Regions from separate parts of the Bradyrhizobium brasilense genome, predicted to be linked through region 1. Evidence: predicted binding sites of a transcription regulator. Region 1 holds the regulator's gene; each other region holds the start of a gene.
What was found. Region 1 encodes PhoB, which activates phosphate uptake and scavenging genes when phosphate is short. Its sites were predicted from a motif close to TGTCATNNANCTGTCAT; they were not measured.
Positions count from the first base shown of each region.

Region 2: the regulator PhoB is predicted to act here: its motif matches at 3,654-3,670, upstream of QA635_RS02105 (DUF2794 domain-containing protein).
Region 3: the regulator PhoB is predicted to act here: its motif matches at 2,776-2,792, upstream of QA635_RS01700 (alkaline phosphatase D family protein).
Region 4: the regulator PhoB is predicted to act here: its motif matches at 3,809-3,825, upstream of QA635_RS07095 (esterase-like activity of phytase family protein).

Region 1 is NZ_CP121669.1:1,091,723-1,099,173, reverse strand. It holds gene QA635_RS04945 (aspartate aminotransferase family protein) at 1-879, opposite strand, end outside; gene QA635_RS04940 (GcrA family cell cycle regulator) at 1,368-1,880, shown strand; gene phoB (phosphate regulon transcriptional regulator PhoB) at 2,122-2,832, opposite strand; gene phoU (phosphate signaling complex protein PhoU) at 2,978-3,694, opposite strand; gene pstB (phosphate ABC transporter ATP-binding protein PstB) at 3,800-4,618, opposite strand; gene pstA (phosphate ABC transporter permease PstA) at 4,615-5,460, opposite strand; gene pstC (phosphate ABC transporter permease subunit PstC) at 5,465-6,454, opposite strand; gene pstS (phosphate ABC transporter substrate-binding protein PstS) at 6,684-7,451, opposite strand, start outside.
Region 2 is NZ_CP121669.1:440,513-447,963, forward strand. It holds gene acnA (aconitate hydratase AcnA) at 1-2,262, shown strand, start outside; gene QA635_RS02100 (DUF1223 domain-containing protein) at 2,424-3,185, shown strand; gene QA635_RS02105 (DUF2794 domain-containing protein) at 3,727-4,098, shown strand; gene QA635_RS02110 (Bax inhibitor-1/YccA family protein) at 4,320-5,111, opposite strand; gene QA635_RS02115 (ABC transporter permease) at 5,346-7,451, opposite strand, start outside.
Region 3 is NZ_CP121669.1:358,399-365,849, reverse strand. It holds gene QA635_RS01720 (NADPH:quinone oxidoreductase family protein) at 1-34, shown strand, start outside; gene QA635_RS01715 (YkvA family protein) at 284-661, opposite strand; gene QA635_RS01710 (4a-hydroxytetrahydrobiopterin dehydratase) at 753-1,058, opposite strand; gene QA635_RS01705 (TAXI family TRAP transporter solute-binding subunit) at 1,271-2,674, shown strand; gene QA635_RS01700 (alkaline phosphatase D family protein) at 2,856-4,418, shown strand; gene QA635_RS01695 (N-acetylmuramoyl-L-alanine amidase family protein) at 4,962-5,723, shown strand; gene QA635_RS01690 (hypothetical protein) at 5,746-6,867, opposite strand; gene QA635_RS01685 (response regulator) at 6,960-7,334, opposite strand.
Region 4 is NZ_CP121669.1:1,561,271-1,568,721, forward strand. It holds gene QA635_RS07085 (mucoidy inhibitor MuiA family protein) at 1-1,024, shown strand, start outside; gene QA635_RS07090 (enoyl-CoA hydratase-related protein) at 1,194-2,030, shown strand; gene QA635_RS07095 (esterase-like activity of phytase family protein) at 2,409-3,761, opposite strand; gene QA635_RS07100 (heme ABC transporter ATP-binding protein) at 3,870-4,673, opposite strand; gene QA635_RS07105 (FecCD family ABC transporter permease) at 4,670-5,770, opposite strand; gene QA635_RS07110 (heme/hemin ABC transporter substrate-binding protein) at 5,767-6,717, opposite strand; gene hemP (hemin uptake protein HemP) at 6,726-6,932, opposite strand; gene QA635_RS07120 (TonB-dependent hemoglobin/transferrin/lactoferrin family receptor) at 7,184-7,451, shown strand, end outside.

The sequences.
Region 1 (7,451 bases):
GACGTCGAGCACGGCATTGGCGGCGGCGACCGCGAGCGGATTGCCGCCGAAGGTCGAGCCGTGCGAGCCGGGCGCCATGCCGGCCGCAGCCTGCGCGGTCGCCAGCACCGCGCCGATCGGGAAACCGCCGCCGAGCGCCTTGGCCAGCGACATCACATCCGGCGTGACGCCGGTGCGCTTGTAGGCGAACAGCTCGCCGGTGCGGCCCATGCCGGTCTGCACCTCGTCGAAGGCGAGCAGCAGGCCGTGCTCGTCGCACAGCGCGCGCAGCGCCTTGAAAAACGCCTGCGGCGCGGAGCGCACGCCGCCCTCGCCCTGCACCGGCTCGATCAGGATGCCGGCGGTGTGCGGGCCGATCGCCTTCTTCACCGCCTCGATGTCGCCATGCGGCACCTGGTCGAAGCCGTCCATCGGCGGGCCGAAGCCTTCGAGATATTTCGCCGAGCCGGTCGCCGCCAGCGTGCCCAGCGTGCGGCCGTGGAAGGCGCCCTCGAAGGTGATGATGCGGTAGCGCTCGCCATGGCCCTTGGAGAAGTGATAGTGGCGGACCAGCTTGATCACGCCCTCCATCGCTTCGGCGCCGGAATTGCAGAAGAACACGAAGTCGGCAAAGCTCTGCTCGCACAGCCGCGCGGCAAGCGCCTCGCCGTCCGGGCTCTTGAACAGGTTCGACATGTGCCAGAGCTTGGTCGCCTGTTCCTGCAGCGCCTTGACCAGATGCGGATGCGCATGCCCGAGCGCGTTGACCGCGACGCCCGAGGTGAAATCGAGATAGCGGTCGCCGTTGGTTGCGATCAGCCAGGCGCCCTCGCCGCGCTCGAAGCCGAGATCGACCCTGGCGAAGACGGGGAGCAGATGCGACGTGGCAGCGTTGGTCATGGCGTTCACTGACGGTTTTTAAGCCGACAATTGCCGCTGCGCCTTGACGCCAGCGCAGCAACGGCCAGCTTCGGAAAACAAAACGGCCGCCTTTGCGGGCGGCACGTGGCGGGCATTCTATGCTGCGGTCGGTAGGTGTCAATCGCCACGAAGTGGCCTTCCTGCAATGCGAAACGAGCGCAATCCGGAGCATTCCGGTGCGGTGGAAAAGCCTCATCGCGATGCTTAACTGTGCGGGAACATGTGGACGCACGACCGCGGACTCTTGCGCCAGAGTCACGCCATATTGTAGCGTTTGGCCTGTCGGGTACGACATCTCGTGCGGCGGTACTGGACCCTCTAAGTAGCCTTTGTGTCTCGCGTAAACGTTCGGGCGCAACACCGTGCCCGGCGAGGGCTAAGGGATTCTGGCCGCAGGGATATTTGTCCAGATTGGCTCGCAGCGCCGCTCCAATGATTGGCCGGCGCTACGCGAAGGGAAGAATGCGATGACTGTATTGACCTGGTCCGACGATCGCGTCGAGCAGCTGAAGAAGCTCTGGGAGTCCGGCCTGTCGGCCAGCCAGATCGCGGCGGAACTTGGCAATGTGACGCGAAACGCCGTGATCGGCAAAGTGCATCGGCTCGGCCTCTCCGGCCGCGCCAAGGCACCCTCCACGGCCGCGCCGCGTCAGCGCAAGGCCCGCCCGGCCCAGCACATGATGCGGGTGACGCGTCCGGTTTCGCGGGGCAACACCGCGCTGGCGCACGCCTTCGAGGTCGAGATGGAGCCCGATCCGATCTCCTACGACAATGTGGTGCCGATGAGCCAGCGGCTGTCGCTGCTCGAGCTCAACGAGGCCACCTGTCACTGGCCGGTCGGCGATCCCTCGAGCCCGGAATTCTTCTTCTGCGGCGGAAAGGCGCTCGCCGGCCTGCCCTATTGCGCGCATCACTCGCGCGTCGCCTACCAGCCCGCCGCCGATCGCCGCCGGCCGTCGGCGAAACCGCAGATCAAGTGAGCACTCGGGAAAACGACGGAAGACCTCAAAAACAAATCCCCGCGAAAGCGGGGATTTTTTTGTGTGATGCGTAGCCCATTACATCACCGGCGTCGTCCCGGCGAAAGCCGGGACCCATAACCACTAATGCGTGTTGTTAGAAAGCCGTCTGGCCGCGTGCCGATTGCGCTGGCCGCGGCGTATGGGTCCCGGCTTTCGCCGGGACGACGCCGTGTTGCGGTTTATGAATGCCGCATGGCCGTTACGGCTGCGGCTCGGCCTTGGCAAAGCGGTCGTCGAGCGCGTAGCCGGCGCCGCGCACGGTGCGGATCGGATCCTGCTCGCGGCCCGGATTGAGCAGCTTGCGCAGGCGGCCGATATGCACGTCGACGGTACGCTCATCGATGTAGATGTCGCGGCCCCAGACGCTGTCGAGCAGTTGCTCGCGGCTGAACACGCGGCCGGGATGCTCGAGGAAGAATTCGAGCAGGCGATACTCGGTCGGCCCGAGATCGATCGGACGGCCCGAGCGCGCCACGCGGCGCTTCTCGCGGTCGAGCTCGATGTCGCCGTAGGTCAGCACGGTCGCAAGCCGCTCCGGGCTGGCGCGGCGCAACAGGCCCTTCACCCGCGCCAGCAGCTCCGGCACCGAGAACGGCTTGACGATGTAATCGTCCGCGCCGGTGGCAAGCCCGCGCACGCGCTCGCTTTCCTCGCCGCGCGCGGTCAGCATGATGATCGGAAGCTGCTTGGTCTCGGGCCGCGCCCGCAGGCGGCGGCACAGTTCGATGCCGGACAGGCCCGGCAGCATCCAGTCCAGCACCACGAGGTCGGGAACGCGCTCCTTCAGCCTTGTATCCGCATCGTCGCCGCGCCCCACCGTCTCGACATCGTAGCCTTCCGCATCGAGATTGTAGCGCAACAGCGTCGTCAGCGCTTCCTCGTCTTCGACTACCAGAATGCGTGCGCTCATCGGTTTAAGTTCTTTCTCTGTGGTGATCCGTTGCCCAGACGCAAACCGAAACGCTTACTTCCTTGAGCATAGTCCCCGCGGAAACGATTTGTCGCGAGGATCATCCAGTTTCGCTCTTGCCGGTTCCGTGCTTGCCGATCATGCCTCAGTTGCCCGGCACCGTGGTGGCAAAAGTGGTCATGTCGCCCTTCGGGCGCTTGTCGGTGATCTGCTGGCCCTCGATCATGTAGAACACGGTCTCGGCGATATTGGTGGCGTGATCGCCGATCCGCTCGATGTTCTTGGCGCAGAACATCAGATGGATGCAGAACGAGATGTTGCGCGGATCTTCCATCATGTAGGTGAGCAGTTCGCGGAACAGCGAGGTGCAGATCGCATCGACCTCCTCGTCGCCCTTCCAGACGTTCATCGCCGCCGGCAGGTCGTGCGCGGCATAGGCGTCGAGCACCGACTTGACCTGCGACAGCACGAGGTCGGTCATGTGCTCGAGGCCGCGGATCAGCTTCAGCGGCTGGAAATCGCTCTCCAGCGCCGCGACGCGCTTGCCCATGTTCTTGGCGAGGTCGCCGATCCGCTCGAGATCGGTGGCGACGCGCATCGCGCTGACGATCTCACGCAGGTCGATCGCCATTGGCTGGCGGCGCGCGATCGTCAGCACCGCGCGCTCTTCGATGTTGCGCTGCAGATTGTCGATCTCGATGTCGGCGGCGACCACGCGCTTGCCGAGCGCGACGTCGCGACGGATCAGCGCGTCGACCGACTCGGTAATCATCCGTTCGACCAGGCCGCCCATCTCGGCGACCAGGCGGGTCAACTCCTGCAGGTCGCTGTCGAATGCCTTGGCGGTATGTTCAGAAGCCATCGCTTGTCTCCCTCAACCATGATCCCGGGGATCATGGTTTCGTGTCCTGAATTTTAGCATGACCTGATCGGAAACCGGTTTCCACTTTTCCGGATCATGCGCCGGTCAACCGAACCGGCCGGTGATGTAGTCCTGGGTGCGCCGATCGCTCGGTGAGGTGAAGATCTTGTTGGTGTCGTCGAACTCGATCAGCTCGCCGAGATACATGAAGGCGGTCTTGTCGGAGACGCGCGCCGCCTGCTGCATGTTGTGGGTGACGATCGCGATCGTGTAGTCCTCGGAGAGCTCCTGGATCAGTTCCTCGACCTTGGCGGTCGAGATCGGGTCGAGCGCCGAGCACGGCTCGTCGAACAGGATCACCTCGGGGCGCACCGCCACGGTGCGCGCGATGCACAGGCGCTGCTGCTGGCCGCCGGAGAGCGACAGGCCGGAGGCGTTCAGCTTGTCCTTGACCTCGTTCCACAGCGCGCCGCCGCGCAGCGCCTTCTCGACCCGGTCGTCCATCTCGGACTTCGAGATCTTCTCGTAGAGGCGGATGCCGAAGGCGATGTTCTCGTAGATCGTCATCGGGAACGGCGTCGGCTTCTGGAACACCATGCCGACCCGCGCGCGCAGCAAGTTGAGGTCGAGCTTGGGGTCGAGAATGTTGGTCTGGTCCAGCATCAGCTGGCCGACCGCGCGTTGGCCCGGATACAGGTCGTACATCCGGTTGAAGATGCGCAGCAGGGTCGACTTGCCGCAGCCGGACGGGCCGATGAACGCCGTGACGCGGTTGGTGCCGAGCGTCAGGTTGATGTTCTTCAGCGCGTGGTGCTCGCCGTAATAGAAGTTGAGATTGCGCACCGTGACTTTCGGCGGCGCTTCCGGCAGCGGAACCTGCGGAATGTGGCCTGCGGCAGTCGTGGAGACGGAAAGCTCGGTCATTTTGCGGCCCTTTCGGCACCAAGGATACGCGCGCCGATATTCAACGCGAGCACGGTGAATGTGATGAGCAGCGCACCGCTCCACGCCAGCTCTTTCCAGTAGGCGTAGGGGCTCTGCACGAAGTTATTGATGGTCACCGGCAGGTTGGCCATCGTCTTGGTCAGATCCAGGCTGAAGAACTGGTTCGACAGCGCGGTGAACAGCAGCGGCGCGGTCTCGCCGGCGACGCGGGCGGTCGCCAGCAGCACACCGGTGATCAGACCCGATCGCGCAGCACGATAAGCGATCCGCTTGATCACCAGCGAACGCGGCAGGCCGAGCGCGGAGGCGGCCTCGCGCAGCGGATTGGGCACCAAGAGCAGCATGTCCTCGGTGGTGCGCAGCACGACCGGGATCACGATCACCGCGAGCGCAAGGCTGCCTGCGATCGCAGAGAAGCCGCGCATCGGCACCACCACCGCACCATAGATGAACAGGCCGATGATGATCGAGGGCGCGCTGAGCAGGATGTCGTTGATGAAGCGGATCACCGAGGTCAGCTTGTCGTGCTTGCCGTATTCGGCGAGGTAGGTGCCGGCGAACAGGCCAAGCGGCGCGCCGATGCCGACGCCGATCACGGTCATGATGACCGAGCCGACGATGGCGTTGAGCAGCCCGCCTTCGGTCGAGCCGGGCGGCGGCGTGTTCTGGGTGAACAGCTGCACGCTGAGGCCGGCAAGGCCGTTATAGAGCAGCGTGATCAGGATCAGCGCCAGCCAGGTGACGCCGAACAGCGCCGCACCGACACAGAGTGCGCGGATGACGATGTCGCTGCGGCGGCGGGATTTGTAGATCGGGTTCATGGCGTTACTTCCCCGCCTTCTTTTCAAGCCGCATCAGCATCAGCCGCGCGCCGGCGAGCACGAAGAAGGTCAGCACGAACAACAGCAGGCCGAGCAGGATCAGGCCGGACTGGTGCAGGCCGTCGCTCTCGGCGAATTCGCTGGCGATCGCCGCCGAGATCGTGGTGCCCGGCGCGAAGATCGACGACGAGATCCGGAACGAGTTGCCGATGATGAAGGTCACCGCCATGGTCTCGCCGAGGGCGCGGCCGAGCGCCAGCATGATGCCGCCGATCACGCCGACGCGGGTGTAGGGGATCACGACGCTGCGAACGACTTCCCAGGTGGTGCAGCCCATGCCGTAGGCGGCCTCTTTCAGCACCGGCGGCACGGTCTTGAACACGTCGACCGAGATCGCGGTGATGAAGGGCAGCACCATGATCGCAAGGATCAGCGCGGCGTTGAACAGGCTGAGATAGGACGGCGGGCCGGCGAACACCGCGCCCAACACCGGGACGCCCTCGAAGATCCGGATCATCAAAGGCTGGAAGGTGTTGGCCAGGAACGGGCCGAGCACGAAGAAGCCCCACATGCCGTAGATGATCGACGGGATGCCGGCGAGCAGCTCGATCGCGATGCCGATCGGGCGGCGCAGCACTTGCGGGCAGAGCTCGGTGAGGAACACGGCGATGCCGATGCCGACCGGAATGGCGATCAGCATCGCGATGACCGAGGTGATCAGCGTGCCGTAGATCGGGCCGAGCGCGCCGAGCACCGGCGGATCGGCCGAGGGCGCCCAGCGCTGCGTCCACAGGAAGGCGAAGCCGTATTCCTTCATCGCCGGCCAGGCGCCGACGATCAGCGACAGGATGATGCCGCCGAGGATCAACAGAACCGAAATCGCCGAGATGCGGGTGATCCAATAGAAGGTGAGGTCACCGAGCTTGAAGGCGCTGAGGGCCTTGGCGCGATCGTAAGGTCCCGCGGCTTCCATCACATCGCTCTGAACAGCCATGTCTGCCACGCCAATCCCCTCTTTAGTATGCAAAAGCCACGCAAACCGCTACGCCCCGAAGCGATCTTCACTGACGCATTTGGCCGGGCGTCGTCGTTCCAGCCACGCCCCTTGAGGCGCGAACCCCGGCCTCGATCCCGCGCTTGTTGCCGCGGTAATGGAGACCGGGTCTTGGTCGCTCGACCTGTGCCGCGATCGAGTCGGCACAGGTCCTGTCGCAGCGTCGGACTTAGCTCTTGATGTCCGACGACCAGGTCTTCTCGATCAGCTTGACGACCGAGTCCGGCATCGGGATGTAGTCGAGCTCTTCGGCCGCCTTGTCACCCTTCTCGAAGGCGTACTTGAAGAACTTGAGCGCTTCCTGCGAGGCCGCCTTGTCGGTCGAGTCCTTGTGCATCAGGATGAAGGTCGCCGCGGTGATCGGCCAGGAGGCTTCGCCCGGCTGGTCGGTCAGGATCACGTAGTAGCCGGGAGCCTTGGCCCAGTCGGCATTCGAGGCGGCGGCCTGGAAGGCAGCCATGGTCGGCTGCACGGTCTTGCCGGCCTTGTTGACCAGCCCGGTGTAGGTCAGCTTGTTCTGCTTGGCGTAGGCATACTCGACATAGCCGATCGCGTTCTTGGTCTGGCTGATGTTGCCGGCAACGCCTTCGTTGCCCTTGGCGCCGACGCCGACCGGCCATTCGACCGCGGTGCCGGAACCGACCTTGGACTTCCAGTCGGCGTTCGACTTGGAGAGATAGTCGGTGAAGTTGAAGGTGGTGCCCGAACCGTCCGAACGGCGCACGACGGTGATCGCATCGCCCGGCAGGGTCAGCTTCGGATTGAGCTTGGCGATCGCCGCGTCATTCCACTTGGTGATCTTGCCGAGATAGATGTCGCCGAGCACTTCGCCCGACAGGATCAGGTCGCCCGGCTTGATGCCTTCGAGGTTCACGACCGGGACGATCGCGCCCATCACCATCGGCCACTGGACGAGGCCGTCCTTCTCGAGCTGCTC
Region 2 (7,451 bases), 650 kb from region 1:
AACCAGGAGCGCTACGAGTTCCTGAAGTGGGGCCAGAAGGCGTTCTCGAACTTCTCGGTGGTGCCGCCCGGCACCGGTATCTGCCACCAGGTCAATCTCGAATATCTGGCGCAGACGGTGTGGACAAAGAAGGAGAAGATGACGGTCGGCCGGAAGACCGGCACCTTCGAGGTCGCCTATCCCGACTCGCTGGTCGGCACCGACTCGCACACCACGATGGTCAACGGCCTCGCCGTGCTCGGCTGGGGCGTGGGCGGCATCGAGGCGGAGGCCTGCATGCTCGGCCAGCCGCTGTCGATGCTGCTGCCCGAAGTGGTCGGCTTCAAGCTCAAGGGCCAGCTCAAGGAAGGCGTCACCGCGACCGACCTCGTGCTGACCGTCACCCAGATGCTGCGCAAGCTCGGCGTGGTCGGCAAGTTCGTCGAATTCTTCGGCCCGGGCCTCGACTATCTCTCGGTCGCGGACAAGGCGACCATCGGCAACATGGCGCCCGAATATGGCGCGACCTGCGGCTTCTTCCCGGTCGATGCCGCGACCATCGATTACCTGAAGACCTCGGGCCGCAAGGCCGATCGCGTCAAGCTGGTGCAGTCCTACGCCAAGGCGCAGGGCCTGTTCCGTACCGCCAAGTCGACTGACCCGGTGTTCACCACCACGCTGACGCTCGACCTCGGCGACGTCGTGCCGTCGATGGCCGGACCGAAGCGCCCCGAAGGCCGCATCGCGCTGCCGGCGGTGTCTACCGGTTTCGCGACCGCGCTGGTTGGCGAATACAAGAAGCCCGAGGGCGAGCAGAAGCGTTATGCGGTCGAGGGCCGTGACTTCGATCTCGGCCATGGCGACGTCGTGATCGCGGCGATCACCTCCTGCACCAACACCTCCAATCCGAGCGTGCTGATCGGCGCCGGCCTGCTGGCGCGCAAGGCGGCCGCCAAGGGCCTCAAGGCCAAGCCGTGGGTGAAGACCTCGCTCGCGCCGGGCAGCCAGGTGGTGGCGGAGTATCTCGCCAATTCCGGCCTGCAGGCCGATCTCGACAAGGTCGGCTTCAACCTCGTCGGCTTCGGCTGCACGACCTGCATCGGCAATTCCGGCCCGCTGCCGGAAGACATCTCGAAGTCGATCAACGAAAACGGCATCGTCGCCGCCGCCGTGCTGTCGGGCAACCGCAACTTCGAAGGCCGCGTCTCGCCCGACGTGCAGGCGAACTACCTCGCCTCGCCGCCGCTCGTCGTCGCGCATGCGCTCGCCGGCACCGTGACCAAGGATCTCGCGGTCGAGCCGCTCGGCATCGGCAAGGACGGCAAGCCGGTGTTCCTCAAGGACATCTGGCCGACCGCCAAGGAGATCAACGCCTTCATGAAGAAGTACGTCACCGCGACGATCTTCAAGAAGAAGTACGCCGACGTGTTCAAGGGCGATACCAACTGGCGCAAGATCAAGACCACGGAAAGCGAGACCTATCGCTGGAACATGAGCTCGACCTATGTGCAGAACCCGCCCTATTTCGAGGGCATGAAGAAGCAGCCCGACCCGGTCATCGACGTGGTCGACGCGCGGATCCTCGCGATGTTCGGCGATAAGATCACCACCGACCACATCTCGCCGGCCGGTTCGATCAAGCTGACCTCGCCCGCCGGCAAATTCCTCAGCGAGCACCAGGTGCGCCCCGCCGACTTCAACCAGTACGGCACGCGGCGCGGCAACCATGAAGTGATGATGCGCGGCACCTTCGCCAACATCCGCATCAAGAACTTCATGCTGAAGGGTGCCGACGGCAATATTCCGGAAGGCGGTTTGACCAGGCACTGGCCCGACGGCGAGCAGATGTCGATCTACGACGCCGCGATGAAGTACCAGCAGGAGAGCGTGCCGCTGGTGGTGTTCGCCGGCGCCGAATACGGCAACGGCTCGTCGCGCGACTGGGCCGCGAAGGGCACCCGCCTGCTCGGCGTGCGCGCGGTGATCTGCCAGAGCTTCGAGCGCATTCATCGCTCCAACCTGGTCGGCATGGGTGTGCTTCCGCTCACCTTCCAGGACGGCACGTCGTGGTCCTCGCTCGGCCTGAAGGGCGACGAGAAGGTCACGATCCGCGGGCTGCAGGGCGATCTGAAGCCGCGCCAGACGCTGACGGCCGAGATCGTCTCCGCTGACGGCGGCAAGAAGGATGTCCCGCTGCTCTGCCGCATCGATACGCTGGACGAGCTCGACTACTATCGCAACGGCGGCATCCTGCATTATGTGCTGCGCAAACTCGCGGCCTAACGCGGATTTGTGATCGGTGCCTCACCGCTTAGTGAGTAGCGACTAAAAAGAAGGCGGCCTATGAAAAGGCCGCTTTCTCGCGTTTTGGGGCACGCAAGTTCAGGGACAGACTTCATGCTCCGTACAATTACGGATGGAAATCATCACGACTGGTTCGCAGTATGACAGCGATGATGGCCTATAATTCTATCTCGCGATGGTCGAGCGCCCTTGGTATCTGCGCAATCGTCGCGATCATCCGCCCCGCCCACGCCGATCCGCGTGCTGTCGTCGAACTCTTCACCTCGCAGGGATGCTCCTCCTGTCCGCCCGCGGACAAGATCATCGGTGATCTCGCGAAGGACCCCAACGTCATCGCGCTGAGCATGCCGATCGACTATTGGGACTATCTCGGCTGGAAGGACACGCTGGCCGATTCCCGTTTCAGCGCGCGCCAGAAGGCCTATTCGCATGTACGCGGCGATCGCGACGTCTACACGCCGCAGGCCGTGATCAATGGCTCTGCGCATGTGATCGGCAGCGACCGCGCCAGTATCGAGGACGCCATCAAGAGCACCGAAAGGAGCGGCAGCGTGATGTCGGTGCCGGTGACGATGACGCTGAGCGGCAAGCAGATCAACGTGTCGGTCGCCGCGTCGAAGTCGCCCGCAGTGTCGCGCGGCGAGGTCTGGATCTGCTCGATCTCGAAGTCGGTGCCGATCTCGATCGCGCGCGGCGAGAACCGTGGCCGCGAGATCACCTACCACAACGTGGTGCGCAATCTCCTCAAGGTCGGTGACTGGAACGGTTCGTCCGGGAGCTGGACCGTGCCGCTGGAGAACATCACGCGTGACGGTGTCGATGCTGCGGCGGTGTACGTCCAGGACGGCAACCGCGACAAGCCGGGCCCGATGCTCGGCGCTGCCTTCACCTCGCTTCACTAGCGCCTCGCCACGGTAAGGCGCGATGCGCTGGCTTCGGCCGGTCGCGTCGCTGGCCGCACGCATATTGTCGTGCAGCCGCGCACGGCGACAAGCCTGCATCCAGTGATTTGCCGAAAAGGAAAGCGCCGGGGCTTTGCGCGCGTCCAGCTTGCGCAGGTCCCAAAAACAAAAAGGACCAACTTTCGTTGGCCCAGTGTTGGGATTTAACTCCCCTGCGAACAGGCCCGATCCCGACGGCCCCGGGGGGCTGGGGGCTGAGGAATCCGGAACCGAAAGGACCGGGCCAACGCAGGATTTCCTTTTCGCAGGGCAGCGGGGCGGGCGATGGGCGGAAGTGGGGCAGCAATATGATTCCGCTAACGTTCCCGTGACTCTGCGGTTTTCCGGACAATCCGCCGTGCGCGGCCGTGGTTAAGGCCCGGTTGCATTGCGATTGGCCCCTTGCGGGCACGCTCGCTTAGCGCGATCATGTCACTCTCGTGACGATCCCGAAGAGGGGCCTTCGGAACCCGATCGTCGCCGAGGTGACAGGAGGCGCTCGATGAGTTTGATCTCGGAGGACACCGATCCGAGCGGGAGTCGTGCCGCGGCGCGCACCGCCGCCGCGACCCCTCAGCCCAACCGCGTGACTTTCAATCGACTTGAACTCAACCGCATTCTCAATCTCTACGGCCGCATGGTCGCCGACGGCGAGTGGCGCGACTATGCGATCGACTTCCTGAAGGACCGTGCCGTGTTCTCGGTGTTCCGGCGCGCGTCGGAAGTGCCGATCTACCGGATCGAGAAGGATCCCCGGCTTGCGCGCAAGCAGGGCATGTACAGCGTGATTTCCGCGACCGGCCTGATCCTCCGTCGTGGCCATGAACTGGAACGCGTGCTGTTCGTGATCGATCGCAAGCTGTCGCTGGTCTAAGCGCGTCAGGTCAGTCTGCTTGTAGCCCGGATGGAGCCAACGGGTCGCGCGAACGCGCCCGATGGCAGGCTCCGCGTAATCCGGGGCCGTTGAAGCCGCGGATGAGCCTGTCCCGGATTTCGCTTGCGCTTCATCCGGGCTACATCACATCTCGCCTCGCCCAAAAGAAAAGCCCCGGCGGGATGGCCGGGGCTTGGATTTGATCGGCTCGCTCGAGGCGCTTAGTCGCGCTGGCCGAGCAGCTGCAGGAGCAGCGTGAACAGGTTGATGAAGTTCAGGTAGAGCGACAGCGCACCAGTGATTGCCGCACGCTCTGCCATCACGCCACCCTGCGAGGCGTAGCCGTAGATGTAGTCGTTCTTGAGCCGCTGGGTGTCCCAGGCGGTGAGGCCCGCGAACACCAGCACGCCGACCACCGACACGATGAACTGCAGCGCCGAGCTCGCCAGGAACAGGTTGACCAGGCTCGCAATGATGATGCCGATCAGACCCATGAACAGGAACGAGCCCATGCCGCTCATGTCACGCTTGGTGGTGTAGCCGTAGAGGCTCAGCGCACCGAACGTCGCCGCGGTGATGAAGAACACGCGCACGATCGAGGTGTGCGTGTACACCAGGAAGATCGACGACAGCGACAGGCCCATCAGCGCCGAGAACACCCAGAACAGGAGTTGGGCGGTCGCGGGCTGCAGGCGGTTGATGCCGGCCGAGATGACGAACACCATCGCCAGAGGGGCGAGGATGAACAGCCACTTCAGCGGGCTCACGAACATCGCGTAGCCGAACTGCGTCAGATAGGCGTTGCCGAACTTGGCGACGGCGGCCGACTGGTCGGTCGTCACCGCACCCATGTAGACGCCGAGCGCGGCGAGGCCGGTGATGGCCAGGCCGATGCTCATGTAGTTGTAGATGCGCAGCATGTAGGCGCGCAGACCGGCGTCGACGGCCGCAGCGTCAATGCGCCCGGCGGCCCGGCCGAAAGGAGAAGCGTAGTTGCGGTCTAGGTCCGACATGGTCGAATTCCCGTGGTTGGTCCCGGTGGAGCGCAAGGGATTTGCGGCGCCGGTCGTAAATCTATCTCAGATGGCTCGGTTTGCGGAACATTAATTCCGTGTCATTCAAACCGACTATCCGACCCGATTGGTATGTGGGAAATTAACACATCCGACGCAAGCTTCCACGCGCGGCCGAATGTCGCTCTGCCCTAGCATCATAGGCAAAAACGGCGCTCGCGCCGCTACATTTTGTCACAAATTCCGCAACACTGAGGCCGGCTTCTGGTTTAGCGCGAGCAGCGTCCCGGCGAGCCCCAGTCCGACCGTGACGACCAGCGCGGCGACCACGACCAGCGCGGCGCTGCCGGCCTGCCAGATAAAACTCAGCGTCATCAGCCTAGTCACGATCAGCCAGGCCGCGATCGAGCCGGCGATCACCCCGAACACCGCGGTTGCAAAACCGATCATCAGATACTCCAGCGCGTAGGCGCCGAGCAGTCGCACCCGCGTGGCGCCGAGCGTCTTGAGAATCACGGCGTCATAGACGCGGTGACGGTGTCCGGCGGCGAGCGCGCCGCCGAGCACCAGGATCGCGGAGATCAGCGTCACGGCGCTGGCGCCGCGGATCGCCAGCACCAGATTGCTGACCACGCTGCCGACCGTCTCCAGCGCCTCGCGGACCCGCACGCTGGTCACCATCGGGAACGCGTCGGCGACCTGCTTGATGATGCGCGCGTCGTCGGCGGAATCGGCGTGTGGTTCCGTCAGGGTCGCGACATGGCTGTGCGGCGCGCCCTTGAAGGCATTCGGCGAGAACACCAGCACAAAATTGATGCCGAGGCCCTGCCAGTCGATGTTGCGCAGGTTGGCGATCTTCGCCGGCACGTCACGGCCGAGCACGTTGACGACGATCTCGTCGCCGATCTTCAACGACAGGCCGTCGGCGATCTTCTTCTCCATCGAGACCAGCGGCGGCCCGCTGTAGTCCGGCCCCCACCATTCGCCTTCGACGATCTTCGAGCCCTTGGGAATTTCGCCGGTATAGGTCAGGCCCCGGTCGCTCTGCAGCACCCATTCCGAATCGACCGACGGCTTGAGCTGGTCGGCCTTGACGCCGCGCGCGGCCACGATGCGCCCGCGCAGCATCGGCACGTCCTCGACGGTCGAGCCGGCGGCGACCTTGGCCAGGAAGGCATTGAAGCGGTCGGCTTCGGTGGAGGGAATGTCGATGAAGAAGAACGACGGCGCCCGCTCCGGCAGGGCGGCCAGGAATTGCCGGCGCAGATTGCCGTCGATCTGGGTGATGGTGACGAGCACCGCCAGCCCGAGCCCCAGCGACAGCACCACCGACGGCGTCAGCGCGCCCGGCCGGTGGATGTTGGCGATCGCCAGCCGCAGCATGGTCATGCGGCTGCGCGGCAGCCGCCGCGCCACCGCCATCAGAAGCTCGGCGATTCCGCGCAGCAGCAGGAACACTGCGATCGACGAGGCGACGAACACGGCGGCGACCCGCTTGTCATAGGCAAGCCCGATCGCGACGCCGATCAGGAGCGCGATCACCACGGCCATCAGCGCCAGATAGCTCCAGCGCGGGCGATGCCACTCGCTGGTGACGGTCTCGCGGAACAGCGCGGCGACCGGTACGTCATGCACCCGGCCGAGCGGCCACAGCCCGAAAGCCAGCGCGGTGAGCTGGCCGTAGAGGAAGGACAGCGCGAGCTCGTCGGGATGCAGCGCAGGCACGACCGGCAGCGGCAGCAGCTTGCCGAACAGGCCGACGATGGCGAAGGGGAGCGCGGCGCCGAGCACGAGCCCGATCACCGAGCCGATCCCGGCCAGCACCACCACCTGCGTGCAGTAGATCGTGAAGACGTCGCGGCCGGTGGCGCCGAGCGCCTTGAACGAAGCGATGACGTCGCGGCGCCGGTCGATATGGCTCTTCACCGCGTTGGCGACGCCGACACCGCCGACCAAGAGCGCCGCGAGGCCGACCAGGGTCAGGAACTGGGTGAAGCGGTTGATGGTGCGCTCGAGCTGCGGCGAGGCATTGCTGCGGCTGCGGACCTCCCAGCCGGCCTCCGGCGCGGCGGCCCGCGCGCCGTCGATCAGCGCGGTGGTGGCGCGATCGTCGTTGGCGCCGTCAGGCAGTTTCACGCGGTAGATCCAGCGCACCAGGCTGCCCGGTTGCAGCAGGTCGGTGGCGCGCAGGCTGGCTTCGCTGACCAGGAAGCGCGGCCCGAGGCCGACGCCGCCGGCGAGCTTGTCGGGCTCGGCCACCACCACGCTGCGGATCTGGTAGGTCGCACTGCCGATGGTGACGCGGTCACCGAGCTTCAGGTCGAGCCGCGCCAGCAACGT
Region 3 (7,451 bases), 730 kb from region 1:
GATGGGCAAGGTGATCCTGCACCCGGGAAGCTGAGCACGGGTTCGGTAACTTGGTAGCCCGGATGAAGCGAAGCGAAATCCGGGACCGAGCCATCCGCGGTTGGAGCACCCCCGGATTACGCTTCGCTTCATCCGGGCTACAGGTTCTTCTCCTTCCCCCTGAAAGGGGGAAGGTCGGGATGGGGGTCGCCGCAGACGACGCTGCAAGCCGAGAGAGCAGATCCCCACCCGCTTTGCTCTGTGGAGCAAAGCGACCTCCCCTTTTCAAGGGGAGGTTAGAACATCACTCCTCCGCAGGCACCCCGCGCTTCAGCGCGGCGCGGGCGGCATCGCGATGCTCCGGCGTGATGTGGCTTGCCACCATGCGGAGCGCGGTTGCGAGCACTGCGGCGTCATCGGTGAAGCCGAGGATCGGCAGCATGTCGGGCACGAAATCGAACGGCAGGATGAAATAGGCGATCGCCCCGAGCAGCGCCGCCTGCACATGGCGCGGCGTCTGCCGGTCGAAGGCGCAGTAATAGGCGGCCAGCAGGTCCTCCGCGAAGGGCAGGCTCGCCACCACCTTCTTGAACTTGATCCAGAAACGGCGGCGCACGCTCTCAGGATCCTGCGCCAGCCGATCGGCAGGCCCAAATCCCGCGCCGTGTTCGCTCGATGTCATCGCAAGGTTCCTCGACGCCGCGCCAATTCGGCGGCGGACGATGCGAATCTGGGGATATCGGCGGACCCGCGCAAGGTTCCACGCGCCGGGGTCAACTGACCCCAAGCTGCCTTGCGATCGCGTTCATGGCCTTGGCGAGGTCGATGTCGCGCTTGGTCACCCCGCCGACATCGTGGGTCGACAGCACCACCTCGACGGTCTTGTAGACGTTTTTCCACTCGGGGTGATGGTCGCTCTTCTCGGCGACCAAGGCGGCGCGGGCCATGAACCCGAAGGCCTCGTTGAAGTCCTTGAACACGAAAGTCTTGGCGATCGCCTCGCGGCCGGACGCCTCCGACCAGCCGGCCAGTTCCCAAAGGGCGGCCTTCCTCGCCTCCGCTGACAGCCGTTCGACCATGGTAAACTCTCCCGTTTGACGCCGACTTTAGCCTAACAACGGCCTCCGGGATGGGATCCACGCCCAAATTAAGGCCGAAATCGCGTCCTATCGCCGCTGGTAACCATGACGGAGTTGTAACATCTGTCCATTCAGTAATTTGCTACACATAGAGGATGTATGCGCGTTGGTAGTTTTGCGAGATTGAGCCCCGACGATTGTTTGCGAGATCGATGACAGACGGCTCCGCCAGCATGTCGCCCAAGCCGCTGCGCTCGGCAAAGCGGCGGCTGATGTTCGTTTTGATCGCGGGCGCGCTGGCCATCATCGGCACGTTGCTGGCCGGCTATTATTTCGCCGTGCGTCCGGTGACGCTGCGGATCGCGGTCGGTCCCGCCAACAGCGATGACGTCAAGGTCGTGCAGGCGCTGGCGCAGGCCTTCAACAACCAGCAGAACACCCAGGTCAAGCTGAGGCCGGTGCAGACCGAGGGCGCTACCGCCAGCGCCCAGACGCTGGCCGACGGCAAGGCCGATCTCGCCATCATCCGCGGCGATCTCGAGGTGCCGAAGAATGCCCAGGCGGTCGCGACCCTGCGCAAGAATGTCGTGGTGATGTGGGTTCCGCCCGCCAAGGGCAAGGTTCGGAAATCCGCGCGGATCACCAAGATCGCGCAGCTCGCCGGCCGCAAGATCGGCGTCGTCGGCCGCACCCCGGCCAATGTCAATCTGCTGAAGCTGATCCTGACGCAATACGGCGTCGACCCGATGAAGGTCGAGATCGTTCAATTCCCGGCCAATGAGGCGGCGGAAGCGATCAAGAATCTCAAGGCCGACGCCTATCTCGCCGTCGGCCCGGCCAACAGCAAGATCACGATCGATGCGATCACGGCGTCGGTCCGCGACGGCGGCGAGCCCAGCTTCCTTGCGATCGACGCCTCCGAGGCGATCGCGCAGAACCATCCGGCCTATGAGGCCGCGGAAATCCCCGCCGGCTCGCTCGGCTCCGCCGACCGGCCCGATGATGAGGTGAAGACGATTAGCTTCTCGCACCACATCGTTGCGCGGAAGGGCCTGTCGGACTCGACGGTCGCGGCATTCACGCGGCAATTGTTCGCGATCCGGCAGTCGCTCAAGACCGATTTCCCGCTCGCCGCCAAGATCGAGACGCCGGACACCGACAAGGACGCCACCATTCCGGTGCATCCGGGCGCCGCCGCGTTTGTCGACGGCGAGGAAAAAACCTTCCTCGACCGCTACAGCGACTACATCTGGTGGAGTCTGATGGCGTTCTCGGCGATGGGCTCGGCCGGTGCGTGGTTCGCCGGCTATCTCAAGCAGGACGAGCGCAACACCAACACCTCGCAGCGCGAACGCCTGCTGGAGATGCTGAAAGCCGCGCGGCACAGCGATTCGATCGAGGAACTCGACCAGATGCAGGCGGAGGCCGACGACATCCTGCGCCACACGCTGGACTGTTTCGAGCACGGCGCGATCGAGGAAGGCACGCTGACCGCGTTCAACATCGCGCTCGAGCAGCTTCATAACGCTGTCGCCGACCGCAAGGCGCTGCTGTTCAGCATGCCGCAGAATTTGCAACGGACTGCCACGCAGTTCAGGGCGGCGGGCACGGCGTAGGGGCGCCGCCAATCTTTATCCGCAAACTCCCCTTGCCTCCCCCGCACGCGGGAGAGGGAGCCTGACAGATGTGCTTCCCTTACGTCCCGCACTCCCACCGCTGTAATCTCTCCGTCATGGAATTTTTCTAGGTCTTGGCGCGCCTGCGGCGCATTGTCGCTGTGACCTGAGGAGGCTCCCCATGACGATCCGGTTCTCGCGAAATCTCACCCGCCGACGCTTTCTCTCCACGGCGGCTGCGGCCGGCGCCGGCGTGATTGCGATGCCCTATCTGTCGCGCGCCGCCGACCGTCCCGTGATCACCCATGGCGTGCAGTCCGGCGATGTCGGCGTCGACGGCGGCGTGGTGTGGGCGCGCGCGGACCGGCCGTCGCAGATGATGGTCGAGGTCGCGACCACTGAATCGTTCAAGGACGCCCATACGCTGCCGCCGATCACGGCGCTGCCCGAGAGCGACTTCACCGCCAAGATGCTGCTGGAGAACCTGCCCTCCGGCCAGGACATCTTCTATCGCGTCCGCTTCCGCGACCTCGCCCATATCGACATCGTCGGCGAGCCGGTGGTCGGACGCTTCCGCACCGCGCCGAGCGATCGCCGCGACGTCTCCTTCGTGTGGGGCGGCGATGTCGCCGGCCAGGGCTGGGGCATCAATCCCGACGACGGCGGCATGATCACCTTCGCCGCGATGAAGAAGCACGCTCCGGATTTCCTTCTGCACTCCGGCGACACGATCTACGCCGACGGCGTGATCCCGTCCGAGGTGAAGCTTCCCGACGGCAAGATCTGGAAGAACGTCACGATCCCCGAGAAGGCCAAGGTCGCCGAGACGCTCGACGAATACCGGGCCGCCCACAAGTATAACTTCCTCGACAACAACGTCCGCGCCTTCAATGCCGAGGTGCCGATCTTCGTGCAGTGGGACGATCACGAGGTGACCAACAACTGGTCGCTGTCGAAGCAGCTGCCGGCGGTCTACAAGGAGCGCGACATCACCGTGCTCGCGGCGCGCGCGGCAAAGGCCTTCCACGAGATGTATCCGATGCGCGAGAGCATCGTCGAGCCGGGCCGCGTCTATCGCACGCTGAGCTACGGTCCGCATCTCGACGTCTTCATGCTCGATGAGCGCAGCTATCGCGGCCCCAACGGCCCGAACCTGCAGGAGCAGTACGGCCCCGACGCCTATTTCATCGGCCCGGACCAGATGGCCTGGCTGAAGCGCGCGCTGCTCAACTCGCGCGCCACCTGGAAGGTGATCGCCTCCGACATGCCGCTCTCGCTGATCGTCTATGACGATGCCGCCAACAAGAAGGGCTCGGAAGCCTTTGCGCAGGGCGATGGCCCGGCGCGCGGCCGCGAGCTCGAGATCGCTGACATCCTGCGTTTCATCAAGACCGCGGGAATCGTCAACACGGTGTGGCTGACCGCCGACGTGCATTACGCCGCCGCGCACTACTACAACCCGAACAAGGCCCAGTTCCAGGAGTTCGATCCGTTCTGGGAATTCGTCTCCGGCCCGCTGCATGCCGGCACGTTCGGTCCGAACGAGCTCGACAACACCTTCGGCCCCGAGGTCAAGTTCATCAAGGCGCCGGGCGAAGGCAACCAGAACCTGCCGCCGTCGGCGGGCATGCAGTTCTTCGGCCACGTCAAGATCGACGGCAAGAGCGGGCAGATGACGGTGAGCCTGCGCGACCGCGTCGACGCCGAGCTGTGGGCGATCACCCTCGACCCGAAGCCGGTCTAGTGTGCTGAATGCGAAGTTCGTGCGATTTCGCGGCAGCCACTTTCACGAACTTCGCATTCATAAAGCACACTAGAATCATAAGTTTGCTAGTGTCCTTATCGAATCCGAAGTTCGCTCCGAAGGTGCGGCAAATGATGCGAACTTCGGATTCGGGACACTAGTTCGGTCCCAGCCAGGACGGAACCGGACTCTTCGTCTTGACGGCCTTGCCAAGGCGCGGCAACGCGATTGCCGGGGATGGACCTCCCCGGCATCTTCCGGTACCGATGTCAGAGCCGTTATGCTGGGGGCCCGGAGGGGCGGAGCATGAGGCGCTGCGAATTCTTTCGCGTGCTCGGTGGTAGCGTTGCGAGGTTTCGGCCTCGCCGCTTGTTGGTCGTCGCGATCGCAGTGTTCGCGCTGCTGCCGATCGAAGTCAGCGATGCCGGCTGGCTGCCCGATCTCTTCAAGAGCTCACCCAAGCATGCCAAGTCGCCGAAGCGCGCGAAGGCGACAAGGGCCGGCAAATTGGCGAGGCACCGCGCTCCACCCAAGCACCGCGCCATGCGGCTGGCCGCCCTTGGGCCAGTCACCCTGCCGCTTTCAGCTCTCAAGCCGGCCGCTGCCAAATGCGATCCCGCGACGTTCCGGATCGTGCTGGATGTCGGACATACCGCGCAATCGGAAGGCGCGATCAGCGCGCGGAATGTCGCCGAGTTCACCTTCAACCTGCGCCTTGCGAAGCTGATCGAGGAGAGGTTGAAGGCCGAAGGCTTTGCCGAAACCAGGCTACTGCTGACCGAAGGCAAAGCGAGACCGAGCCTCTTCAAGCGGGTCGCCGCCGCCAACAATCTGCACGCGGATCTGCTGCTGTCGATCCACCATGACTCCGTGCCCAACAAGATGCTCGAGGACTGGGAGTTCGAGGGCAAGAAAAGCCACTTCAGCGACCGCTTCAGCGGCTACTCCGTGTTCGTCTCCCGGGACAATCCGGACTTCAAGACCAGCCTCCGGTTCGCCGAACTGGTCGCCGGGGAAATGAAGGCCCAGGGCCTGCATTATGCCGAGCAATACAGCCAGGCCATCATGGGTCGTTACCAGCACCCGTTGCTGAACAAGGATACCGGCGTCTACAGCAATGATGAACTCATCGTGCTGAGAAAGACCGCGATGCCCGCGATCCTGCTGGAGGCGGGCTCGATCATCAACCGGGACGAGGAACGCGAGATGGACTCGCCCGAGCGCCAAAACCTCATCAGCAGCAGCGTCGCTTCCGCCGTGAAGGAATTCTGCGAGCCGCGATGGGCGCTGCTCGGTCCACCCTGACGGCCGAGCGATCAACTCCTCCTCAGCCCGGCTTGCCCGACTTGATCTCCGTGAACTTGGCAAGCGCCTGCTCGAACTTGGCGTTGAACAGCCACATCGCATCGAGGATCTCGCGGAAGGTCGCGGATGTTCTTGCCCGGTCGGCCCGGCCGAACGCGAAGACGCTGTTGTTGCGCAGATATCGCATGATCCTGGGATCGGAAATTCTGTAGCCGACGAGGTTGCCCGATTTGAGCGCTGCCCTGGTCGGCGTGGGAATGATCTGGATCAGCTCAAAGACCTTCATCTGATCGATCGGGTCCGGCAGCGCTTTCTGGATCGCCGCGACCTGCGGGAAAAGTTCGGCGTGTGCGTTCATGAGGCCGTCCCGCACGGCGGTCCAGTGATTGAACCTGTGGTCGAGGTTGCCGACCCGCGCCTCTTCCCGGTCGTCGCGACGGCTCAGTGCAGGATCGAGCGTCGCGATCGACCCCTTGATGGCGGCCCATTTCCTTCGGCCGTCGCGATCCTCGGACGGGCCGGTCTGCAGGCTTCCTTTATAGGTGTTCGATCGTGCATTGCCCGCATTCTGCTTGCCGTTCGTCTCGGCAAAGAAGAGGCCGAGGCTGATACGGCCCGCGACGGCGGCGTCGGCGGCGTCAAGACCCTTGGCCCGCGCGATCACCGTCGCCAGATCGACCACGTCCTTGAATGGCGTATCGGATGTTTGCGCACCGGCGGGCGGGGCCTCCATGACGTCGAAGAGCTTCCTGTACTCATCGAGCAGCGGCTCATTGTCGGCGTTGAAGTAGGCCGGGGGGATTCCGAATCTGTTGGGTCTTCCAATCCTGGACGGAAGCGCATCGGTGAGGTCCTTGTAGGCGCTCATCATCTCGACACGGGCCAGATAGATCGCCTGGCCCGGCAAGTCGGGCAGCGGCTGCTTCGAATCGATCTGCGCGCGGCGCTGGCGCAGGATCGACTCGAAGCCCTTCAGGGCTTTGTCATAGGTCTCAAGCGCGGCCGATTGCTCGCTCGAGAGTGCGGCCGGCGTAGCGAGAGCTGGCGACACGAAGCGACCGACGACGGCCGAGCCGAACGGCGGCGCTAGCAGCAGCCCGAGAGCGAGCGCGGCTGCGGGCGCGGCAAATATCCTGATCACCATGACGCTTTCCCGAAGCGCTTGCGTCGCCGAATCCGACAGGTCGGATCGTAGACGACGAGCCCGCCGACGGCGAGGCCGAAGCCGGCAATGCGTCAACGTCCGTTTCGCAGCGCCGCCTCCAGCGCCTCGCTCGAGCACGGCTTGGTCAGTCGCGGCTTGTCGGCGAGCGATGCCGGCAGCCGGATATCCGCACCGTAACCCGTGACGAAAGCGAACGGCACCTTCAGCACATCCAGCCGCTCGGCGATCGCGAACGTCTTCTCGCCCCTGACGAGGCCGACGTCGAGCAGCGCGAAATCCGGCGCGCGTTCGGCGATCAGCTCGAGCGCCCGGGCGACGTTCGCGGCGGTGCGCACCGTCCGGGCGCCGAAGCCGAGGATGGTGTCCTCGAAATAGAGCGAGATGATCGGATCGTCCTCAACCACGAGGACGTCGCCGGGCATGCCGGCATTGGGGGTGAAGTCCATGGCGTGCCAGTTTCCGTTTTTTAAAGCATGGATGAAAAGACCGGATCAGTCCGGCCGGATTGGCCCGCGACCGGCGCCTGAAAGCACGCCGGCTGTTCCCGAGGTGAAACCCATCAC
Region 4 (7,451 bases), 470 kb from region 1:
CAAGGCGACCTTGCGGGTCACCTATGCGGTTCCCAACGCGCGCTGGACGCCGCTCTATGACGCCCGGCTCGACACCGGCGCCAAAGACCGCAAGCCCGCGATCGAACTGGTCCGCCGCGCCGAGATCACCCAGTCGACCGGCGAGGACTGGTCGAACGTGGCGCTCGTCGTCTCCACCGTGCGGGTCGCGCGCGGCGGCAATGCGCCCGACCTCCGCTCGCTGATCGTGCAATATCCGCAGCCGCCGCGGCCGCTGGCGAAGCTTTCGGGAGAGGCCAGCATGCGGTCGCGCGAGGCGCTGGCACCCGCGCCGGCCGCCGACGCGGTTCAGCAATTCCGCTTTGGTGGGGGACGCATGGACGAACTGGAAGCCACCGCCGAGGTCGGCGCCTTCCAGGCCACCTTCAAGATTCCCGGCCGCGTCAGCGTTGCCGCCAATGAGGGCGCGAAGAGCCTGCGCATCTCGACGGCGACCATCACCCCCGATCTCGCGGTTCGCGCCGTTCCGGTGATCGACCCGACCGCGTTCCTGGAAGCGAGCTTCGTGCAGGCCGACGATGCGCCGTTGCTGCCGGGGCAAATCTCGATCTACCGCGACGGTATCTTTGTCGGCCGCAGCCGGATGGCCACCGCCGCCAAGGACGAGACCGTGCGGCTCGGTTTCGGCGCCGACGACAAGGTCAAGATCGAGCGCACGGTGGTGAAGCGCAACGAGGGCTCCGCCGGCTTGATCGTGACCACGTCGAAGACCGACGAGCGCGCCTTCAAGACCACGGTGCGCAACGGCCACGACTTCCCGATCAAGGTCGCGATCCAGGATCAGCTCCCGGTCAGCGAGAACGACGATATCGTGGTCGAGATGCTGCCGTCGTCGACGCCGGCGACGACGACCAACCTGCGCGACAAGCGCGGCGTGCTGGAATGGGCGTTCGAGGCCAAGGCCGGCGAAATCCGTGACATCAATTTCGCCTGGCGGATGCGCTGGCCCAAGGACAAGGGCATCGTGATGGTGCCGGCGGGTTAGAGCCCGTGCCGGGGCTCTAGCGTTGTTGCTTGACGCGTTTTCTTCACGCGAACCGGAACCCACTTCGCTTGAAAACGCTATGAGGACCTGCGTCATCTGCCGATGACAACCCTGCCGATCTCGGGCATCACTTTGCCAAAGGCAACAAGGCCTGAGATCGGGAGGATCCATGAGCTACCAGCACATCATCGTCGATGATCCGCGTCCGCGCGTCCGCCGCATCACGCTGAACCGCCCCGAAAAGCGCAACGCGCTGAACAATCGCCTGCGCGGCGAGATCTTCGAGGTGCTGGAGCAGGCCGACCGCGATCCCGAAATTTCGATCTCGATCCTGCGCGGCGCCGGACCCTGCTTCTCGGCGGGCTACGATCTCTCCGCCGACAATCGCGTCGACCAGCCCTATCACTCGGCATCCGGGCCCGGCCAATGGTCGCGCCATGTCGTCGAGGGCTGGTTCTCGATCTGGGATCTCGCAAAGCCCGTGATCGCGCAGGTGCACGGCTATTGCCTCGCCGGCGGCACCGAGCTCGCGACCGCCTGCGACGTGGTCTACGTCGCCGACGACGCCCAGATCGGCTATCCGCCGGTGCGGCTGATGAGCCCGCCCGACATGCAGTATCACCCGTGGTTGGTCGGCATGCGCCGCGCCATGGAATTGATGCTGACGGGCGACGCGATGTCCGGCCGCGAGGCCGCCGAATGGGGCTATGCGACCCGATCGTTTCCGCTCGCCGAGCTGGAGGCGAAGACGCTGGATTTCGCCGAGCGCGCGGCCAAGGTGCCGATCGAGCTGCAACAGCTCAACAAGCGCAGCGTCCACCGCGCGATGGAAATCATGGGTGCCCGCGCCGCGATGCGGGCCGGCACCGAGATCCAGGCACTGGCCTTCACGACCGAGGCCAGCAAGGCCTACATGGCGGGCTTCCGCCGCGACGGCGGCAGCGTGAAGGCCCAGCTCGACCAGCGCGACACGACGTTCGGGGATTACCGGACGAAGAAGGAGTGACGATCACGCAAGCGGCGCGCTGAGCTGTATCACCGTCACCCTGAGGAGGCCGCAAAGCGGCCGTCTCGAAGGCGCGGCCCGGCTGTCTCCGCGCGGCTGCATCGGGGGCCGTGCATCCTTCGAGGCTCGTCCAGCGGCGCAATTGCGCCGCAAGGCTCGCACCTCCAGCGACAAAGGCGAAGCCTTTGCGCGGGGAGGACGGAATGGCTGTCGTGCCGGGATGAGCATCACGCTATCCGCATATTCGCTGTCATGCCCCGCCTTGAGCGGGGCATCCACTACGCCGCGGCTTGTCCGCTAAATTCGGACGTCTCTGCAATACTGGGTCGCCCGGTCGAGCCGGGCGACGACATCGTTGTGATCCGCGAAAGCAGCCCTTCACTTCGCCTTCAGGAAGTCGCCGGCCTCGAGCAGTACGAACTCGTCGTCATCGGCCTTGTTCGGGTCGCGGCTCGAGGAGAACGGCAGGTTGTTGTCGTTGCCGACGATGATGTGGGTCTCGTCGACCCGGTCGACATTCTCGATGGTGAAGAACGGGAAGGTGTAGACGCCGTCGTTGAGCGGCTTGCGGGCCTTCTTGTTGGGATCGCGGATCTTCATCAGGTCGATATAGGCGATCTTGCGCACCGGCTTGCCGACATTGGCATCCGACAGCTCGATCTTGTAGACGCGCTTGAACTTGGCGAGGTCAGGGAAACAGTTCTCGCCGCGCTGGCCTTGCGGGCAGGCCTTGTCGGCGGTGCCTTCGCCATTGTCGCGCTCGATCACGAGGCCCTGAGCCGGATCGATCATGTTGAAGTCGCCGATCGCATTGCCGTTCTGCTCGAACACATACTGCCAGTAGCGTCCGGTGAACTTCTCCGCCGCGACGTCGAATTCCAGGATGCGCGAGGCTTCCTTGCCGTCGACCTTCTCCCAATCCTTCTTGTCGGCATCCCACAGCGGCCCCTCGAGCAGGCCGTAGAGGAACTTGCCGTCCTTGGAGGACGCAAAACCTTCATAGCCCTTGGAGCGGCGCAGGTTGACGTTGGTGTAGCTGGCGCCGGGCGCGCCGGGCGACTGCACCGCCCAGTGATCCGGCGAACGCACCGGCTTGCCGTCGGCGACGGTCTCGAACACGGCGAGGATCTTGCCGGTCTTGTCGGCCTTGAGGATGTAGGGTCCGAACTCGTCGCCGATCCAGAAAATGTCGTTGATGATCTGGAAGCCCTCGGTGTCGAAATCGGCGCCGGTCAAATAGCGCTTGGCGGTGTCTTCGTGCACGATGCGGAACGGCACCTTCTTGTCGGGATCGTGCAGGAACACGGTCTCCTGACGCTCGATCTTGCCGCTCGCCCAATCGATCTTGTGCCGGTTCAGGTACAGCATCGAGTCCGCCGAGTTGTAGCGCGAGCCCATGCCGTTGTCGGTGATCACCCAGAACGAGCCGTCGGGCATCACCTTGATGCCGGAGTGGCCCTGCAGCGGCTGGCCCTTGAACGGCAGCGACACGCCGGTCGGCCGCTCGTAGGATTTGCCCATCACGGTGCCGATGGCGTCGACGCGCTTGCCGGTGGTGTATTTGCCCGAGGTCTTCAGATCATCAGGGGCGTCGGCGGGGGCGTCGATGAAGCTCTCCGCCGGCATCACGGCGTGTCCCGCCAGCGTCGCCGGGAATTCGCCCTCACCCTGCGCGAACGCCGATGTGGCGAGCAGGATCGAGGCGACGGAGCAGAGCAGGGACAGGCGCATGGTTGATCTCCCAAAGGATAAACGATGCGGTGTTCTCCGAGCCGCCTGTTACAGCCGGCTGACAGTTTTGTGAACCGCGGATGTTGCGGCGGGATAAGGCTTGCGGCGTTACGTCGCCTTGCCCGCCGGCTGCATCGTCTGCGGCAGCAGGAACGGCACGCCACCTCCGGTGTAGGCGATCGCGGCGTCGATCTCGAAGATCTCGCGCAGCGTCTCGGTCTTCATCGCCGCCGTGCGGTCGCCGTCGACGGCAAGCCGGCCGCGGTGCAGCAGCAGGATGCGGTCGGCGAACCGCATCGCGAGGTTGAGGTCGTGCAGGATCGCGATCACGGCGGTGCCGCGGGCGGCGCGCCGCCGCGCCGTTTCGACCAGGTCGATCTGGTGCCGCAGATCGAGGCTCGAGGTCGGCTCGTCCAGCAGCAGCAGTCCCGGTCCATGCAGCGCTTCGCCGCAGGCGAGCTGCACCAGCACGCGGGCGAAATGCGCCCGCTGCTGCTCGCCGCCCGACAGCGTCGGCAATTGCCTGAAACGGAAACGCGCGAGCCCGACCTCGTCGAGCGCCGCCTCGACCAGCGCCCGCGCCACGGCACGCGGGCTTTCGCCGGCGCCCATGCTGACGATTTCCTCGACGGTGAACGGGAAGGTGACGCTGACGTGCTGCGACAGCATCGCGCGGTGCTGCGCCAGCGCGCGTGGTCCGTAAGTTTGCAGGTCGCGCTGCCTCAGCCTGATCGCCCCGCGCGACGGGCGCACGTCGCCCGACAGCATCCGCAGCAGGGTCGATTTGCCGGCGCCGTTGGGACCGACGATCGCGACCATCTCGCCGGCACCGATCTGCAGCGACACCGCATCGACCAGCGTCGCGCCGCCGACCGTCATCGATACAGACTGCGCTTCGAGCAGGGCCGTCACAGCGACACCAGTCCGCGCTGCCGCAGCAGCATGGCGAGGAAGAACGGCGCGCCGATCGCCGCCGTCAGGATGCCGATCGGCATTTCCGCGGGCGCCACGATGGTGCGCGCCACGGTGTCGGCGCCGACCAGGAGGATGGCGCCGAGCAGTGCGGACGCCGGCAGCAGCAGCCGGTGTGCGGGCCCGATCACCAGCCGCAACAGATGCGGCACCACGATGCCGACGAAGCCGACCACGCCGCAGACCGAGACCGCGACCCCGGTCATCGCCGACACCAGCACGATCGAAATCCGCTTCAGCCGTTCGACGTCGACGCCGCTGTGGAACGCCTCGGCCTCGCCGAGCACCAGCACGTCGAGCCCGCGCGCGATCGAGAGGCAGGCGACCAGCGCGACCGCCAGCACCGGCGCCAGCGCCGTGAGCTTGCTCCAGGTCGCACCGCTGAGCGAGCCGAGCAGCCAGAAGGTGATGTCGCGCAGCTGGCGATCGTCGGCGACGAACACCAGGAGGCCGATGCTGGCATTGGCGATCGCGGCGATCGCAAGCCCGGCCAGCAGGAAGATCGCGATCGACGTACGGCCGCCGCGACTGGCGATGCCGTAAAGCACGATGGTCGTGATCAGCGAGCCGGCAAAGGCCGCGATCGGCAGCAGCTGATGTTGCAGGAAGCGCAGGCTTTCGCCGAGATGGCTGTCGGTGAACACGATCGCGGCCGCCGCGGCAAACGCGCCGCCGGAGGAGACGCCGACCAGCGCGGGGTCGGCGAGGGGATTGCGGAACAGGCCCTGCATGATCGAGCCTGATACGGCAAGGAGTCCGCCGACCATCGCCGCCACTGCGATCCGCGGGATGCGGATCGACCACACCACGAGCTGGTCGCGTGCGAGCAGCGGGTTGGCGACACGATCAGCCCAAAGCCCAAGCGCTGCCGGAAGCCGCGCCATTGGAATGCCGGCGGCCCCGACCGTCAGGGCGACCAAGGCGGTGCCCGCGAGCGCCGCGAGCAGGCAGAGCAGGGTGAGTGTCGCGGCCGGCCGCAGCGACATGCCGGCGCGCCGTCGTTTCGCACGCAAGCGGCGTTCGGCCAGCACGCTCATTGCCGGCAATTCGCGTTCAGCGCTGCCGGCTTGAAGTTGTCGGCCTCCGGCGCCAGCGCCGGATAAAGCTTGACCGAGAGGTCGCGTGCCGCGGCCGCGGTGCGCGGTCCGAAGCCGAGCAGATAAAGGCCTTCCATCGAGATGAAGGCCTTGTTGGCCGCGACCGGCGTCAGCGCGAAGGCCGGATGCGCGAACACGGCATCCGACGTCAGCGAGTCCTTGCCGCGATCGATCGACAGCACGACATCCGGTTTCGCCGCCACGATGGCCTCGTCATTGACCGGCTTGTAGCCGTCGTAACCGTCGATGGCGTTGACGCCGCCTGCAAGCCGGATGATCTCGTCGGCCGCGGTCTTGTGGCCCGCCGCCATCGCCCGGCCATTCAACAGCGACATCACGAACATCACGCGCACCGGCTTGGTCACCCGAGCACGCAGCGCGCGCAGTTGCGCGAGATCGCTCTCCACCGCCGTGGTCAGGCAGGCGGCGCGCGGATCGGCGCCCATGGCGTGTCCGACCAACCTGATCTTCTCGACCAGCCCGGCCTCCGAGAACGTCTCCGGCACCAGCACCAGCGGCACCTTGGCCGCCTCGAGCACGTCCATAGTCTCCTTCGGCCCGGAGCCCTGCACTGCGAGCACCAGCGACGGGTGCAGGCCAAGCACGCCCTCCGGCGACAGCTGGCGCATGTAGCCGACGTCGGGCTTCTCGCGCAGCGCAGCCGGCGGGTAGAGGCTGGTCGCATCGACGCCGGCGATGCGGTCCTCGAAGCCGAGGGCGTAGAGGATCTCGGTGATCGCGCCGCCGATCGAGACGATGCGCGACGGATTGTCGATCATGACGTCGCGGTCGCGTGCGTCATGCACGGTGATGCCCTCGGCCGTCACGGCTTCGATCGGCAGCAGGCAGGAGAAGGCGAGCAAAGCGAGCGTGCGACAAATTGTCATCGGGGCCGTCACTTGGTCAGGATCAGCTTGTTCTGCGAGGTCAGCCGCAACCGGTAATGTTCTTCGCCGTGCATGATGATGATCTCGCGCTCCGCAGCGAACAGGTCGCGACTGTCGAGACGATTTCCGCGCATGATCAGCGTTTTGGCCGCGCCGGATGCAGGCTCGGTGTGGTTTCCGGCTGCGCCGATATTGTCTCCGGAAGCTGCGGACATATTGTGGTGCTGCGCCTGCGAAAATTTTCAAATGGTGTTTGCTTGTATAAGCGGGCGAAGGCGCATTCCAACGGCCGCACTTTACAATCGATATAAACAGCGCCGCCGCATTCTTGACCGTTTTGTTGCCGGCTCGTAACCAATCCTCACGCGATGCAAGCGGTGGCTTGATCGCGATGTAGCCAGCAAGCCGCTCGTCAGAGAGCGCACGCCAGCCAAACCAGAAAAGCGATGATCAGGCTGGGGCTAGAATGGCTGACGGGGCTAGGGTTTCGCGCGCCTTGATTTTGAGCGCGTCGGTGTTCTCATTTGCGGCAGCACTGCCGGAACGCGGCTTCGCGCAGACCGCCGATCCGTCGGCTCCACGTCCGGCGACCGAGCGGCCGAAGCAGGCCAAGCGGAAGCCGAAGCCGGCGGCCGAAGCTCAGGCGGCGCCGGCGGCGATGAACGCGCGGGCGCAGATCGGCGCGGTGCCGGTGCAATCGCTCGACACCATCACGGCGGTGGCGTCCAAGACCG